3 regions of the Erwinia pyrifoliae DSM 12163 genome follow, and region 2 is predicted to be linked to each of the others. Evidence: predicted binding sites of a transcription regulator. Region 2 holds the regulator's gene; each other region holds the start of a gene.
The links. The regulator Fur, encoded in region 2, represses iron uptake genes when iron is present. The targets are predictions, from matches to a motif close to ATAATAATGAGAACNACTATCAA.
Positions count from the first base shown of each region.

Region 1: EPYR_RS17710 (siderophore-interacting protein) is a predicted target of Fur. The motif match lies at 2,418-2,440, and genes of this name have one in related genera.
Region 3: ftnA (non-heme ferritin) is a predicted target of Fur. The motif match lies at 2,615-2,637, and genes of this name have one in related genera.

Region 1 is NC_017390.1:3,872,710-3,877,955, reverse strand. It holds partial or broken gene EPYR_RS17720 (ABC transporter ATP-binding protein) at 1-1,181, shown strand, start outside; gene EPYR_RS17715 (GNAT family N-acetyltransferase) at 1,199-2,326, opposite strand; gene EPYR_RS17710 (siderophore-interacting protein) at 2,512-3,414, shown strand; partial or broken gene EPYR_RS17705 (phospholipase) at 3,567-4,229, shown strand; gene EPYR_RS17700 (ankyrin repeat domain-containing protein) at 4,226-4,966, shown strand.
Region 2 is NC_017390.1:2,726,444-2,731,689, reverse strand. It holds gene mtr (tryptophan permease) at 1-1,134, shown strand, start outside; gene fur (ferric iron uptake transcriptional regulator) at 1,252-1,695, opposite strand; gene fldA (flavodoxin FldA) at 2,090-2,620, opposite strand; gene ybfE (LexA regulated protein) at 2,761-3,042, opposite strand; gene ybfF (esterase) at 3,190-3,954, opposite strand; gene seqA (replication initiation negative regulator SeqA) at 4,219-4,737, shown strand; gene pgm (phosphoglucomutase (alpha-D-glucose-1,6-bisphosphate-dependent)) at 4,762-5,246, shown strand, end outside.
Region 3 is NC_017390.1:3,414,875-3,420,120, forward strand. It holds gene EPYR_RS15615 (phytochelatin synthase family protein) at 1-761, opposite strand, end outside; gene EPYR_RS15620 (disulfide bond formation protein B) at 845-1,396, opposite strand; gene EPYR_RS21190 (DUF5993 family protein) at 1,405-1,575, opposite strand; gene ftnA (non-heme ferritin) at 2,817-3,332, shown strand; gene EPYR_RS15635 (ABC transporter substrate-binding protein) at 3,407-4,537, opposite strand.

The DNA of each region.
Region 1 (5,246 bases), 1.1 Mb from region 2:
TGGGCTTCATTGTTGACGGCTACACCAATATCTCCACCCTGAAGCTGTTTGCCCACAGTGACCTGGAACGCCAGAACGCGCGTGAGGCGATTGACGATCAGACGATAAAAACCCGCGATCAGGGGCGGATGGTTACCGGCATGGATGTGGTGATCACCACGCTAAACGGCCTGCTGATTATCAGTACCACCGGGCTGGCGCTGTGGTTGTGGACTCAGTCATTGCTGAGCGTGGGAGCCATTGCGCTGGCCACCGGGCTGGTGATCCGCATCGTCAATATGTCCGGCTGGATTATGTGGGTGGTGAACGGCATCTTCGAGAATATCGGCATGGTGCAGGATGGCCTGCAAACTATCGCCCAACCGATCAACGTCAGCGATAAAGACCAGGCGTCGGCGCTGCGCGTAGAAAAGGGCGAAATCCGTTTTGATGCCGTTGACTTCAACTACGGCGGTGAGCGGACGGTGATCGATAACCTGCAGCTGACCATCCGACCCGGTGAAAAAATGGGTCTTATTGGACCTTCCGGTGCTGGGAAATCGACGCTGGTCAATTTGCTGTTGCGGCTCTATGACCTGAACGGCGGGCGTATTTTGATCGACGGGCAAAACATTGCCGACGTCAGTCAGGAGAGCCTGCGTGCGCAGATTGGCATGATCACTCAGGACACCTCACTGCTGCACCGCTCGATTCGTGACAACCTGCTGTATGGCCGCCCTTATGCCAGCGAAGCCGAGTTACAGCAGGCGATCCACCGGGCGAAAGCGGATGAGTTTATTCCGCTGCTGTCCGACCCGCAGGGGCGTACCGGGCTGGATGCCCACGTCGGTGAACGCGGGGTGAAGCTTTCCGGCGGCCAGCGCCAGCGTATCGCCATTGCCCGCGTGCTGCTGAAAGATGCCCCGATTCTGATCATGGATGAGGCGACGTCGGCGCTGGATTCTGAAGTGGAGGCGGCGATCCAGGAGAGCCTGGAAAACCTGATGGGCAACAAAACGGTGATCGCCATTGCGCACCGCCTCTCCACTATCGCCCGTATGGACAGACTGGTGGTGCTGGAGCAGGGCAGGATTGCTGAAATCGGCACTCACAGTGAGCTGCTGGCGCGTGGCGGGCTGTATGCGCGCCTGTGGCGGCACCAGACCGGCGGTTTTGTCGGCGAGGAGCATGACCCGGGTTAGCCGGGCATGACGTGATGTCATGGTGTTGAAAGACGATAGGGCAGTGCTTCACGCGCCTCAGCAGCCCAGGCGCGGATGCCTACGCGCTCCTGGTGCAGAAAGTGGGCGACCGCTTCGTGCAGGCCCGGGTGGCGCAGCAGATGCCAGGACTCGGTCAGTACCGGCTCGAAGCCACGGATCAGCTTATGTTCGCCCTGTGCACCGGCATCGAAACGCGCCAGCCCGTGCGCAATAGCATACTCCATGCCCTGGTAGAAACAGGTTTCAAAATGCAGACGGTTATACTCTTCCAGGCATCCCCAGTAGCGGCCATAGAAGGTATCGCCATCCACCAGGCTGAAAGCCATCGCCAGCGGGTTGCCCTGCCGGCTGGCAATGACCACGCGGATGGCGGCGGGCATCCGTTCTGCCAGCAGGCTGAAGAACAGACGGGTGAGATAAGGCTGGCGACCGCGCACATGGTAGGTATTGGCGTAACAGGCGTAGATAAAATCCCACTGCACTTCACGCAGTTCATCCCCCTGATACCAGGTAAACGCCACGTCCTGGCTGGCCACCAGCTGGCGCTCTTTGCGTAGCTGTTTGCGCTTGCGCGAGGTAAGGGTATCGAGAAAGTCCTGAAAGTCGCGGTAGCCGTGATTGTGCCAGTGGTACTGGCAGCCAAGACGCAGCAGCCAGCGTGCATCCTGCTGCAACAGCTGATGCACGCGCCGATCGCTGAAAGTCATGTGCGCACTGTGGAACTGCTCTGTGGCCAGAAATCCGGGCAGTGCCTGCAACAGCCGCGCGGCGGCGGCGTCATCACCCAGCAGCCGTGCACCGCTCACCGGGCTGAAAGGAACCGCCGACAGCCATTTCGGATAATAAGACAGTCCGGCGCGCTGGCAGGCTTCCGCCCAGCCGTGATCGAACACGTATTCGCCCATCGAATGGCTTTTCGCGTAGCCGGGCAGCGCCGCCCGCACGATACCCTCCTCGATCCACAGCAGGTGCTGGGGCTGCCAGCCGCTGGCGCGGCTCACCGAACCACTCTCCTCCAGCGTATGCAGAAAGGCATGGCGTAAGAAAGGCTGATCGTTTGGGGTCAGGGCATCCCACTGGCTGGCCGGAATATCGGCCAGCCGCGTCAGAAGGGTCAGGGACATCGGTGTGCTCCGCATCAGTCACAGTAAAACGCTACGTTGAACGCTTTTCGCCTGCGGATCAATCCGTTCTCGATTATTGCGGTAAAGAGTCCTCATTCTCATTCTCATTATCATTTGGCTTTGCTATTCTTTGCCCCCTCAGGCGCGTTGCAGGACGTGCAGGGCTTTCAGATTTATAAGGCGGAATGATGGCGGATGTTCAGGAGTATCGCTTATTCAACGTAGTGCTGGCGCGTAAGCAGGTGCTTTCTCCTTCAATGTTGTGCTGTGTGTTCAGCGGTGATGACGTGCGTCAGATGAAGATGGATGCGCCAGATCAGCGCATCAAGCTGCTGTTCCCCTCGCGCAACGGGACGCCGTCGTCACTGAGCGGCGAAAAGTCATGGTGGGAAACCGTTTGCGCCATGCCGGCAGATCTCCGCCCTGTTGCGCGTACTTACACCCTGCGCCACGTCAATGTAGAAGCCGGCGAGTTCGAAGTTGAGTTTGTGATGCACGGCACGGAAGGGCCGGCATCCGCCTGGGCGCTGGCCGCGCAGCCGGGCGATCCTTTACAGATTATTGCCCCCAACCGTGCCTGCACAACGGACAGCGGCGGCTACGAGTGGAACCCGCACCGTAACGTTGAGCGGGCGCTGGTGGTGGCCGATGAAACGGCGTTCCCGGCGGCAAAAGCCATCCTTGAACAGCTGGCGCAATGGCGCAACCCACCGCCGATCCAACTGTTTATCGAGCTGCCAAAACGCGCTGACTGTATCGATCTCAGTCATTACCGCTTTGCTGAAGTTCACTGGCTGCCGCGTGACGAAAACGGCGCAGCGCACGGTGAAGCGATGCTGAGTGCGGTCAGGCAACATGTGGTACTGCCAGCGGCGGCAATGGCGCGCCAGGAGCTGTCAGAGGGCGATGAGGACGATCTGCTTTGGGATCGTGCCGCCGGGGCTGATACCTGCTTCCACGGTTGGGTGGCAGCCGAGTCCAGCGCGGTGAAACAGGTGCGCCGTTATCTGATAGGTGAGCGCGGTCTGTCTGCTGAATGCATCAGTTTTATGGCTTACTGGAGCCGTGGCCCCCGGCGTAAAGGCTAAGGCTCCGTCAATCGCGGGCAGGCGCTTTTCAGCGTGTTATGCCCGCTGCTGGCCGCCACCTTGAACAGGCCGCGCAACGCCTGATGAATTCGACCAACAGTATGATGGCTATCTCAAGGGATCTCGGCTTCTCTTCCCGGCAGTGTTTCCAGCTTGCGCGGGTCTATTCACCGGATAAATCGATATTTGGCTCAGAGATGGATCCTACGCTGGTATTCAGGGGATCGAGAGCTCCTGAACTTCCATCAATCAAAGCTGTGACTGCATCGTTCATTAAAGGTGAATTCCCTGAAACTAAAAACATTGCGGACTGGTCTAATAATCTTTATCAAGGAATTGGTGTCCACTCAAATTATTATGAGAAAGCCGTTTCGATCGGAAAGAGTGCAAAAGGGAATATTGATATATCAGGTCACTCGCTTGGTGGTGGTATGGCCTCTGCCGCTTCTGTTGCCAGTGGGAAACCGGCATGGACATTTAATGCCGCAGGGGTTAATGCAGGCACGGTGGAGAAATACGGTGGAACCCTTGTTGGCAGCGCCAGAAACATACAGGCTTATCGGGTAGAGGGCGAGCTGCTGACGAAAATACAGGAAGTCAATCTGTTAGAAGATTACAAAAGTGTTAATGGCGACCTTACTTTACTGTCGGCAAAAGAGGGGTTGTCGTCAGTAATCCCGGATGCCGTGGGGATGAAACACACCCTGCCGGGAGGAAAGGGGTCATTACTCGACAGGCACGGTATTGACCAGGCGATCGATTGTATTGAAGACCAGAAAGACGAGGATATTGCCACAATCAGGGGGCGCATATGAAAAGAATACTAATTGTAATCACGATATTACTTTCAGCGTTGATGGTGCAGGGGTGTAAAAAAGGTATGGATTTAAAAGCGCAGGATTATTTTGAAGGGAAGCAGTTAGCTCTGGCAAAGGAAATTGAAAAAGGAGAACGGGGTGAAATAAGAAAAATTTTGCCTGACATGAGCGCAGAAGAGCTAAACCGGCCGGGGAAAGCGTCTATGACCCTGCTGTTCTGGGCAATAAGCAGTTCACTCTATGATCAGGCCACGCCGGAGAGACTTCAGATAATAACCGAACTGGTTAAGGCAGGTGCAGATCCCTTACAGCCACAGCCCAATATGCCAGGCAGTCCGGCAGAGTCCATGATGCAGGCGGATAAAGGGATTTGGATAAAAGCGATTCTTGATGGGGGGTTATCGCCAAATGCCAGGGACAGAGTTCATCATGAGCCAATTATATTCGAAAGCTTTAATGCTAAGAATACTGAGACATTAAAAGTTTTAATTGATTACAGAGCCGATCTAAACATACAAGATTCTTTAAAAAGAACACCATTAATAAATGCGTTATATTCTGGCAAGATAGAACATATACAGCTTTTGTTATTAAATGGAGCTGACCCATTAATTAATGACAGGTTCAACGATAATTTTGTTTCACTAGTTAATAAAGAAATTTCCGAAGGTGACAAAGAAAATAAATATATAAAGTCGTTAATTGAAATAAGGAAGTCCATTGGTGGGAATTAGATCTGAAAATATAAAATACTAGTCAGAATACAGATATTTTGGGTTGGGAGGTGAAATGTCTTCCTTCCCTATAATGAGTGGTCGTGAGTTTTTTATTCTAATAAAAATTATTTAGATATAAAGTACAGGATCTAAATGACTTGTGGGATGAATAGAATCGACCAGTCTTAACCGTTCCTGACAAATGTCCAGGCGCACCACGACATCTGCCTGGCTACCCTGTCGGCGCTGCAAAAGCAAGGCCAGCCGATTCAGAACTGACGGCTGGCGATAAGCCATT
Region 2 (5,246 bases):
GCCTGGTTTCTCTGGTCATCAATGATGCTGATCGTCACCTGGTTTTGCATGCTGCTATCCGGGCTGCTCTATCTTGAAGCCAGCCTGCACTATCCCGCCGGAGCCAGTTTCAATACCGTCACTCGCGATTTGCTGGGGCGCGGCTGGAATGTGTTCAACGGCCTGTCGGTGATTTTTGTGTTGGGTATTCTGACCTACGCCTATATCTCGGCCAGCGGTGCAATTATTCAGCACAGTCTGAATCAACTGAATGTCGGGATATCGGCACGCGTGGCCGGGCTGCTATTCGCACTGCTGGTCGCGCTGTTTATCTGGCTGGGGACTGCGGTGGTGAGCCGTATGACGCTTATTTTTCTTGGTGCGAAGGTGGTCACTTTTCTGATGATCTTCGGCGGGCTGCTATGGCATATCCAGCCGGCCAATTTATTGGACAGCAACGCAGGTGACAGTCACTATCTGCGCTATTTGTGGATAGTAGTGCCATTTTGCCTCGCCTCTTTTGGTTACCACGGCAATATTGCCGGGCTGATTGGCTTTTATGGCAAAGATGGCGGTCGCATCAGCCGCTGTCTGGTTTACGGTACGCTGCTGGCGTTGGTTATCTATTTTGTCTGGATTATTGGCACGATGGGGAATATTCCGCGTGCTGAATTTAAGGCGATCGCCGCGCAGGGAGGGAATATTGATGTGCTGGTCTCGGCCCTGTCCGGGGTGTTACAGAGCCGTAACCTGAATCTGCTGCTGGATATTTTCTCTAATTTCGCCGTCGCCTGTTCATTTCTCGGTGTCAGCCTGGGCTTCTTTGATTATCTTGCCGACTTGTTCAGGCTGGATAATTCGGCGATCGGGCGGCTGAAAACCACCGTGCTGACGTTTATTCTGCCCTTAACGGCTGCGCTGATCTGGCCAAATGGTTTTCTGCTGGCAATCGGCTATGCCGGTCTGGCGGCAACCGTCTGGGCGGTGATCACTCCGGCGCTGCTGGCCTGGCAGGCGCGGCAGCGCTTCGCGACATCGGCATGGCGGGTAAGGGGAGGGATACTGCCTGTGGTGCTGGTGCTGATGTTCGGCGCCATGAATGCGCTGGTTTCAATACTCTCTTACGGTGGCTGGCTGCCGGTATATACTCAGTAGCAGGCAAAAAAAACGGTGGCGCAGAGGCCACCGTTCCATCGTCTTACCCGTCAGACTTAAAGCCATGAGCGTTGCCACGTTCCTGCAACGCGCAGTATTCAGGGTATCAGGTGCAAATTATTTGTCGTGGAGCGTCTCATTTTCACGGCAGTCGCCCAGAGCACAGTGGCCATAGAGATACAGGCTGTGGTTACTCAGTTTGATGCCGTGACGCGTGGCAATTTCACGCTGACGGGATTCAATGGATTCGTCGCTAAATTCAATCACTTTGCCACAGTCCAGGCAGATCAGATGATCATGATGGTGCTGCTGCGTCAATTCGAAAACGGACTTTCCGCCTTCAAAGTTGTGGCGGGTAACGATCCCCGCGTCGTCGAACTGGTTCAGTACGCGGTAAACCGTGGCCAGACCAATCTCTTCGCCCATATCGATCAGGCGCTTGTATAAATCTTCCGCACTGACGTGATGGCCTTCGGGTTCCTGAAGCACTTCCAGAATTTTCAGTCGGGGAAGCGTGACTTTCAGGCCGGCCTTCTTTAATGCGGTGTTGTTGTCAGTCATGCGGATTTTGTCCTGTTACTTTGCTCGTCACTTAGTGGCTGTAAGGCCCTGAACATCGGTCGACGCTGAAGCGCAATGAGAGTCAGTATAGAACTGATACGTCGAAATGAAAACTAAAGGGGGAACCGTAAACCACAGCTGGAGGTAAGAACAACACGCTTAACAGCCGTGGGATTTCGCGCCCGGGTGGTGCTATGTTAACATTTCGATCTGCCACATCCGTTCGCTCTTTGACCGACCGTGGTGGTCAAAGAGGCGAAGGGCGCTTAGAGAGCCGATAACCGATGGGGTTATTGTACCGTTTTGCAGGTAAAAGGTACAAACATCTATCTATTACTTGTATCGCTAAAACCATTGATTTGGTGCGGGATGGCTCTCACACCGGGTTGCGAATTCAGGCCTCAATGATTTCTTTCAGCTGAAGTTCATCGAAAATCTGTTTTACCCACTTATCAACGCGTTGGTTGGTGAGTTCTGGCTGCCTGTCTTCATCAATGGCAAGGCCGAGGAAGTGATTATCGTCCGCGAGACCTTTTGAGGCTTCGTACGTGTAACCTTCGGTGGACCAGTGACCGACGATCACCGCACCGTTAGGCTCGATGATATCGCGTATGGTTCCCAGAGCATCACAGAAGTATTCAGAATAATCTTCCTGGTCACCACAGCCGAACAGGGCAACCAGCTTACCGTTAAAGTCGATCTCAGCAAGGGTTGGGAAGAAGTCATCCCAATCGCACTGGGCTTCGCCGTAGTACCAGGTGGGAATGCCCAGCAGCAAAATATCAAAGGCTTCAAGATCTTCTTTGCTGCATTTGGCAATATCATGAACTTCTGCAACGTCTTTTCCAAGCTGCTTCTGGATCATCTTTGCAATGTTTTCTGTATTACCTGTGTCGCTGCCAAAGAAAATGCCGACAAGTGCCATGAGCTTAATAACCTCTTGAATCTTAATGATATGGAGACTGCTGTATAACGAGCAGATAGCGGTAATGATATCAGACTGCCGTGAGTGGATAAATGTGTAATATGGCGACATTTGTTGCTGAGTGCTAAGTCCACTATTGTTCAGCTTTGATGGCGTTGCAGCTGCTTAAGCAGCATTTCTTCGATCAGTTCGCTGCGACTCATATTACGTTCTTCAGCCAGCTGATTAAGCACCTCGACCGCGTCGCAGTTCATTTTCAGTTCGATACGCTTCAGCCCGCGCACTTTATCGCGTTTGAGCTGATTGCGTTTATTGATACGCAGTTGTTGATCTCGCGTCAGCGGATTCGTTTTGGGTCGTCCCGGGCGACGTTCATCTGCAAACAGATCGAGCGTTGTGCGGTCCGTGTTCTCTTTTGCCATAGAATCGTAATACTGAAAGGCTGGATTTCTGATGAACAGGCTCGTGCTGCCGCCTAAAAATCAGCAGCGGCAAAATGTTAGCGCGCCATCATAACCCAGCAAAAGTGGTGACGACAATCATTTCACCGCAGCAGGAAATAATTGTTTTTACAGCGCAAAAAAACGACGTATTGCGCGCAATACGGCATCAGGTTTTTCCGCGTGGACCCAGTGCCCGGCACCGGCGACCACATGTGCACGCGCCTGCGGGAACTGCGCCAGCAGCTCGTCACGATACTCATCGGCCAGATAAGGCGACAATTCGCCACGAATAAACAGCACCGGATGGAGCCAGGCAGGCTGTGGTTGCCAGCCGATAAGGCGATCGTAGCATTGCCAAAGCACCGGTACATTGAAGCGCCACTCACCTTGATGGAACGATTTAAGCAGAAACTGAATAACGCCATCGTCTGCGATGCTTTCGCGCATCAGCGCGGCGGCATCGCTGCGCCCAGTCAGCCCGGCGGCCGTCACTGCCTGCAGGGCGCTGAATATTTGGTCATGATGACGGGTGCGGTACGCCACGGGCGCAATGTCGATCGCCACGATGCCCGCCAGGCGCTCCGGAGCCAGCGCGGTCAGCGCCATGGCGATTTTACCGCCCATCGAATGGCCGACCACATCGAAACGTTCGACCTGCAGGCCGTCGAGCGTATCAAGGACATCCTGTGCCATCAGCGCATAATTCATCTCGCCCGACCAGTCGGAACCGCCATGATTGCGCACATCAATTTGAATCAGACGGCGATCGTCCTTCAACCCACGCGCCAGCACGCCCAGGTTATCCATGCTGCCAAACAGGCCGTGGATCAGCACCAGCGGCAGAGGGTTGGTCACAGATTGCTCAGATTGCACGCGGAAATTCAAATTCATAGCGAAGTTCTTACTGTGGAGACGGAGGCTTAAGGTATCATGAATTCCACAATTTCTGCTGTTAACCAGATGGCGGTCATGGACTTTTTTACGGCATATTCTGACTTTTGCCGTTAAACGGGCCTCGCGCTACACTCTGGCAGTATTTAACTTTATAGTCCTGATGTTGAAACAGGTTGGGCTGGAGGTCTCGTTAGCGCGATGACGCTCACGTTCGGCTCTGGCCATCCGGGTTCAGCTAAGCAATAACCGTATTGGATAAAGATGAAAACGATAGAAGTCGACGAAGAGCTATACCGTTATATTGCCAGCCACACTCAGCATATTGGTGAAAGCGCATCGGATATTTTGCGCCGGATGCTGAAGTTTACGGCGGGCCAGGATGCCTCGACTGCAACCGGAACGTCTGCCGCTTCAGCTACAGCGCATTCGCAAAATCCGGTGCGTGTCATGCGCGAGCTACTGTTGTCTGATGAGTATGCCGGGCAAAAAAGAGCCGTAAATCGCTTCATGCTGATTTTATCGACTTTGTACAGTCTGGATGCCAAAGCGTTTGGTGCAGCGACAGATTCACTGCATGGGCGTACCCGCGTCTATTTCGCGGGTAATCAGCAAAAGCTGCTGGAGAGTGGTACCCATACCAAGCCGCAGCACGTTCCCGGCACGCCGTACTGGGTGATCACTAACACCAATACCCATCGTAAACGCAGCATGGTGGAACACATCATGCTGTCAATGCAGTTCCCGGCGGAACTGACTGAGAAAGTTTGCGGTACCCTCTAACTTTAGCGTCAGGGAGAAGCGCCAATGGCCAATCACCCCCGTGCCGGGCAAGCCGCCCGGCAGAGCGATTTGATTAATGTTGCACAGTTAACCTCGCAGTATTATGTCTTGCAGCCTCAAGTGGGCAACGCAGAGCATGCGGTAAAATTTGGTACTTCCGGGCATCGCGGTAGCGCGGGTCGTCATAGCTTCAATGAAACGCATATTCTGGCGATTGCGCAGGCGATTGCAGAAGAGCGCAAAAAGAACGGTGTAACCGGCCCTTGTTACGTGGGCAAGGATACCCATGCGCTGTCAGAACCGGCGATTATCTCGGTGCTGGAAGTGCTTGCGGCTAACGGTGTGGATGCGATCGTGCAGCAGGATAACGGCTACACGCCAACGCCGGCGATCTCAAATGCTATCCTTGAACACAATAAAAACGGTGGCCCGCTGGCCGACGGCATTGTTATCACGCCGTCCCACAACCCGCCGGAAGATGGCGGGATCAAATATAATCCGCCCAACGG
Region 3 (5,246 bases), 690 kb from region 2:
TCTGCAACCGTCAGATACCCACGATACTGTGAGCCGTCAAGCGTATGCATTCCCTCAAATAGCGTTTGGCTGTCGACCCACACCCAGGGATGTTGCGTATTGGATACGTCCATCATCAGGAATGAATCTGATTTAGCATCATAAGCCCCTAAAGGCGAAAAGTGCCCGTCGCCTTTCTGCCCGATGGCGCTACGCAAAAAGTTTACGATGACAAAGGAATCGGGCTGCTTCAGCGCGGCAATAATCTCATTCTTCATCTTATCCTGCTGCCCGATGTCATCGACAGCAACCGCATTCACCCTTAATCCGGCATTAGTCAACAGCCGGCGCTCATCTTCAAGATGCAGGCCGTAATCAGACTGCGCGCCAGCAGCTTCTGGCTTGCCGAAAATTTCAATTCGCGGTTTGCTGCTGTAGGCAACAACGCTGTTCTGGGTATAACGATTCCAGAACGGAAGCCAGCCGTTCTTTTTCGGGAACCAGGCACGGTCCCCGGTGGCTATTGAGCTGGTATCAGGTTGTATTGGCTTATTTTCATGCAGACGTAACGCATTGAGTACGATAGTTGCCGATGCAACGCCGCAATAGACTTTATTACTTTGACCTTCAAATTGCGGAGCCAGCGCAAAGAAATCCTGCTTAACGTCGGCCTGCGATAACCGCTTAATCCCCTCGGAACTTTCCCAGTCAACAATCTGACTAAAACCACTGGCGGGCATCAGAAAACATGCCAGAAGAGCGGTAACAAAAACTTTTTTCATTATTAATTTTCTCAAATTATTTATTAAGCAGGCCGTCATTCCCGGCCTGACAGATATTTTCAGCAGGTTACACCCGGCAAAAACTATTTCAGTAATTGATAATAAGTCGGGTTATCATCGCACTGACCGCCGCCACATTGCAGTACCGTGGAAGAAAGATTGGCCACCAAAATCAGGGCATAAATAATCATAAGGAATCTCTGTGTGAAAGATTTAATAACAACGGGTGCTGTAGCAGCATCTGGCGTGATCATTAACGTCACGGCCACGCCAATAATGATCGCCACGGCCAGAATTAAACTCCATGTATACAAATGTATGCCGAGGAACGGCAGCCCATAGCCGGTATCACCAGGCGTGATATGCAGGAAAACATGTCGGGTGGCGACTGCGGCCAGCGCTAAGGCACCGATAATCACCATGCCATAATGCAACTTTCTGTTGCCAAAATAGAGATTAAAAAGCAGCCCCGTCCCCGTCAGCAGTAAAGCCGCGCGTTGCAGCAGGCAAAGTGGGCATGGCAGATCGTAAAACCTTAGCTGAAAATAAAATGCGCAGAGTAAAGCAACAATAACCGGAATAAGCATAATCATATTCAGCGGGCGGGAAAAATCTTTTTTAACAGATGATTGCATAGTGACCTCTAGAACGAAAGAAGAAGCGCATCGGTGGCATGAAATTTCAACCACGCGAGGATAATAATCAGGTCTGCGAACCAAAACAGATAAGCCAGCTTTCTTTTTCCCGCGAGCGTACTAAAAACAATGCCTGCGCCTATTAAAAAGGGTAAATACATATACATGTACGACTCCATTAGTGAGAATAATCATCCAGATCCAGTTTCATCTTCCCCTGACAGCGTGTCGGGTAATACCCCATAGCCTATCAATTGAAACGCTGAACCAGAGGAATGGCGGTGAGTGGCTGAAAGTATCATGTGGTTCCTTGAGAGGGGATAATAAATTGGGCATAATGAAGAATTCAGAATTACCTGATTATGCAGCCATGATAAGCGAGGTGATTATGCCGACGTTATGTCACAAGGAACGATGCGGAATAATGGCTGAAACGACAAGCACAGGCGGGAAAAATCATTGGCTATGGGAGGATGCCCGCCCCGAATGCGGAGCTAGTAGCATCAACAGATCTGGCGATGGCGTTGGCTCAGCAAATCACGCCTTACTTCCCCCCGGCTTACCTGTTCCGCGATGCAGATCCTGAATCCGCTTCATCGACTTCATGTTTTTTTGCGGCGCGGCTGGATGCCGAAATTGGGTCTGGTCTATAAAGCGGCGCCAAACGTGGCCATGGGCCGACCGAAACCAGAGGTCGATGCTGGCTTATCTGAAATGATGCGTGAAAACAGCACGGCAAAGGCGATATCCCGCTGATATTTATCCATGGCAAACCACATCCTCATTTCCTTAAACCCGAGCCGATGCAGATTAAACTTGCAGGCAGACCGTAAACAGCCAAATAATCTGCGTTTAGCGCTTGCAATGGGATCATTTAACATTCAGTGGTAACGACATGATTTGAATATCAAATAACCCGGGATGTATTTGATATTTTCAAGTGCGATGCCTGCATGCCATTGGAAATAATAGAAAGCATTTAATCATGCGTTTTGGCGTTTAAATGACTACAATTATTTATGTCGGGCCGCCCCCCTTTGCTGCGCGCCAGCGGCGCGTACGGCAACAACGTTCGACGGGACAGGGGAAAAAGAGCGCTGCGACTTATGTAGCCCCAGAACAAGGTGAGTTGAATTCGCCCTGATGAATACTATTTCTTGCTCACAATACCATTAAAGAGCATTGATTCTCATTTCGTTATGAGTCGCCTGTTCTTTAATAAGAATGGTTATCAAACTTATTCAAAAACGTGAACCAGATGGTTTTAATGATGGAATGATTATCAATTACCACAAATAACCATGACGTGGATATTAAATTAGCCAAAGCTATAATTAAGCGTTTTTATTTGCGCTGAACATGTGCATAATGCACCGAAATCGCCTGTTTAATATCGCCCAATATGGGTAAAGGAGTCACCATGCTGACTAATGAAATGACCGCTCAGTTGAATGATCAGCTTAATCTGGAGTTCTATTCTGCCAACCTGTACCTGCAGATGAGCGCGTGGTGCAATGACAAAGGTTTCGAGGGCGCTGCCGCTTTCCTGCGCGAACACTCGGCAGAAGAGATGCAGCATATGCAGCGTCTGTTTAACTACCTGAGCGATACCGGCGCGATGCCGGTGCTGGGCACCATTGATGCCCCCCCGGTTACCTTTAATTCTTTGAACGAAGTACTGGAGCAGGCTTATCAGCATGAGCAGCTGATTACCCTTAAAATTAATGAGCTGGCGCACTCCGCTATGACCACTCAGGATTACTCAACCTTTAACTTCCTGCAGTGGTATGTCGCCGAGCAGCATGAAGAAGAGAAGCTGTTTAAATCCGTGCTGGATAAACTGGCGCTGGTGGGTAACAGCGGTCAGGCGCTATTCTTCGTTGATAAAGATTTGAAGAAAATGAGCGAACCCGGCGCGCATCCTCACCAGGCATAACCCTTCAGGGTTATGCCTGCCTGTCACCGTAAACCAGTAAAAAGGGCGACCGCTCTTTTATGATGCAGCCAGGTTTATCCCGCCGTCGCCGGCAGCGTCACCCAGTAGCCTGGCTGATAGTCAATCGGCAAGAAACGCTGGTAAAATTCGCGGAAGGTCGCATCCGGGTCAATATCCTTAAATAGCTCCGGATGCAGCCATTTCGCCAACGCCTGAATAGCGACGAACTGATACGGGCTGTCGTAGAACTGATGCCAGATGGCATGCGCATTGCCATTGGTCGCAACCGGTAAAGTGCGGAACGCCGGGCGCGCCATAAGTGCGGTTAAACGTTGGCGGGCAACGGTTAAATCCGCACCCGGCCCGACGCCAACCCAGCCGCCTGCGGTATTGTAGTTTTTCCAGTTAGCGCCGGTGACCACCACCACATCCGGGCGCGCGGCAATAATCTGTTCCGGGTTAAGCATGCCGAAAGTGCCGGGGATCAGCCCTTTGGCGATATTAATACCGCCGGCTACGGCCACCATACGGCCAAAGTTCTCATCACCAAATGACATGCAGCACTCTTCCGTATAGCCTCCCGCACGATCCAGCATCACTTTCGGGCGCTGGCCCTGGAAGTTTTTCAGCCGGTCGGTGACGATGTCGATCTGACGTTGGCGGAAAGCGATGATCTCTTCAGCACGCGCTGATTTACCCACCAGTTGCCCCATGATCCGGATACTTTTTTCCGCATTTTCAAAGGGTTTTTCACGGAAGTCGATAAAGACCACCGGAATGCCCAATTTACTGAGTTTCTCGGTCAGTCTGGACTCATCGGTGGCGGCTTTAGATTCAAGATTCATCAGCACCAGGTCGGGCTTCAGCGTCAGCGCCTGTTCGATGTTAAAGGTGCCATCCTTCGCTCCGCCAAAGGTCGGCAAGGCGGTAATAGACGGATATTTCTTGGCATAAATCTGATAGCTGTCGAAATCGGCCTTCGGCAAATCGTCACGCCAGCCGACCACGCGCTTGAACGGCGCATCGGTATCAAAAGCAGCCAGCAGATAGATCTGCCGCCCTTCACCGAGGATCACCCGCTGTACTTCGGATTTAATCTCGACTTTACGTCCGCTGACATCTTCCACCATAAACGGTGCTGCCAGCAAAGTGGCTGACGTCAGTAAACCGCCAGCCAGAATCAATACCTTACCCCAGAGTGTCATAGCTAACCCCGCAAAAGAAAATGATTATTATTATCAGTTTCGAGCCTGAACAGGCGATGCTACGACGAATAAAAAGTAATGACAATATGTGTCAGAAAATTTCTTAAGGTATCCACCGGCGTGACGCAGCGGGCAGCCGCTCGCCCGGCAGATTACAGGTCCGGGTAAAGCGATGGCAATTCATATCCGCTAACAGATCCATTTGTTATGCTTTCAACGTTAAACACGGGCTCCCCCGGGGAGATGACTGGTAGGCTAATCGGTCAAAATGAGGGTTCGATAGCAGAAAATAATTCAGCGGAAAGAAATTATCAGTCTGGATCGAAATTCACCCAGTTACCAATGGTGAGGGTTTCACATACCTGCCCGATAAATCGCGACAACATCATCAGTCAGGAAGCGTCGGGTGCCGCGATGTACATGAGAGGAGACAGCAGTTTGCTACTTGCGGTGTGGCATTATTGGCTAACCCGTCATGCGTTTTATTTGGCGTAAATCACATAAATCATTAGCTTTAAGGCGGTTAGCTTAAACAGAATATTTGATGGCACTTATTGATTACCAGATTTTTTAATGATAACGGTTTATAATCAGCGTGCGCGCAGCAAAGATAATGCCATTTTTTGCCGGCAAATCTTTTATTAAGTTAAAACAGATGTTTACTCTGATGAGATACCGTGTTGCCACTATACGCATCAGGATACCCCCT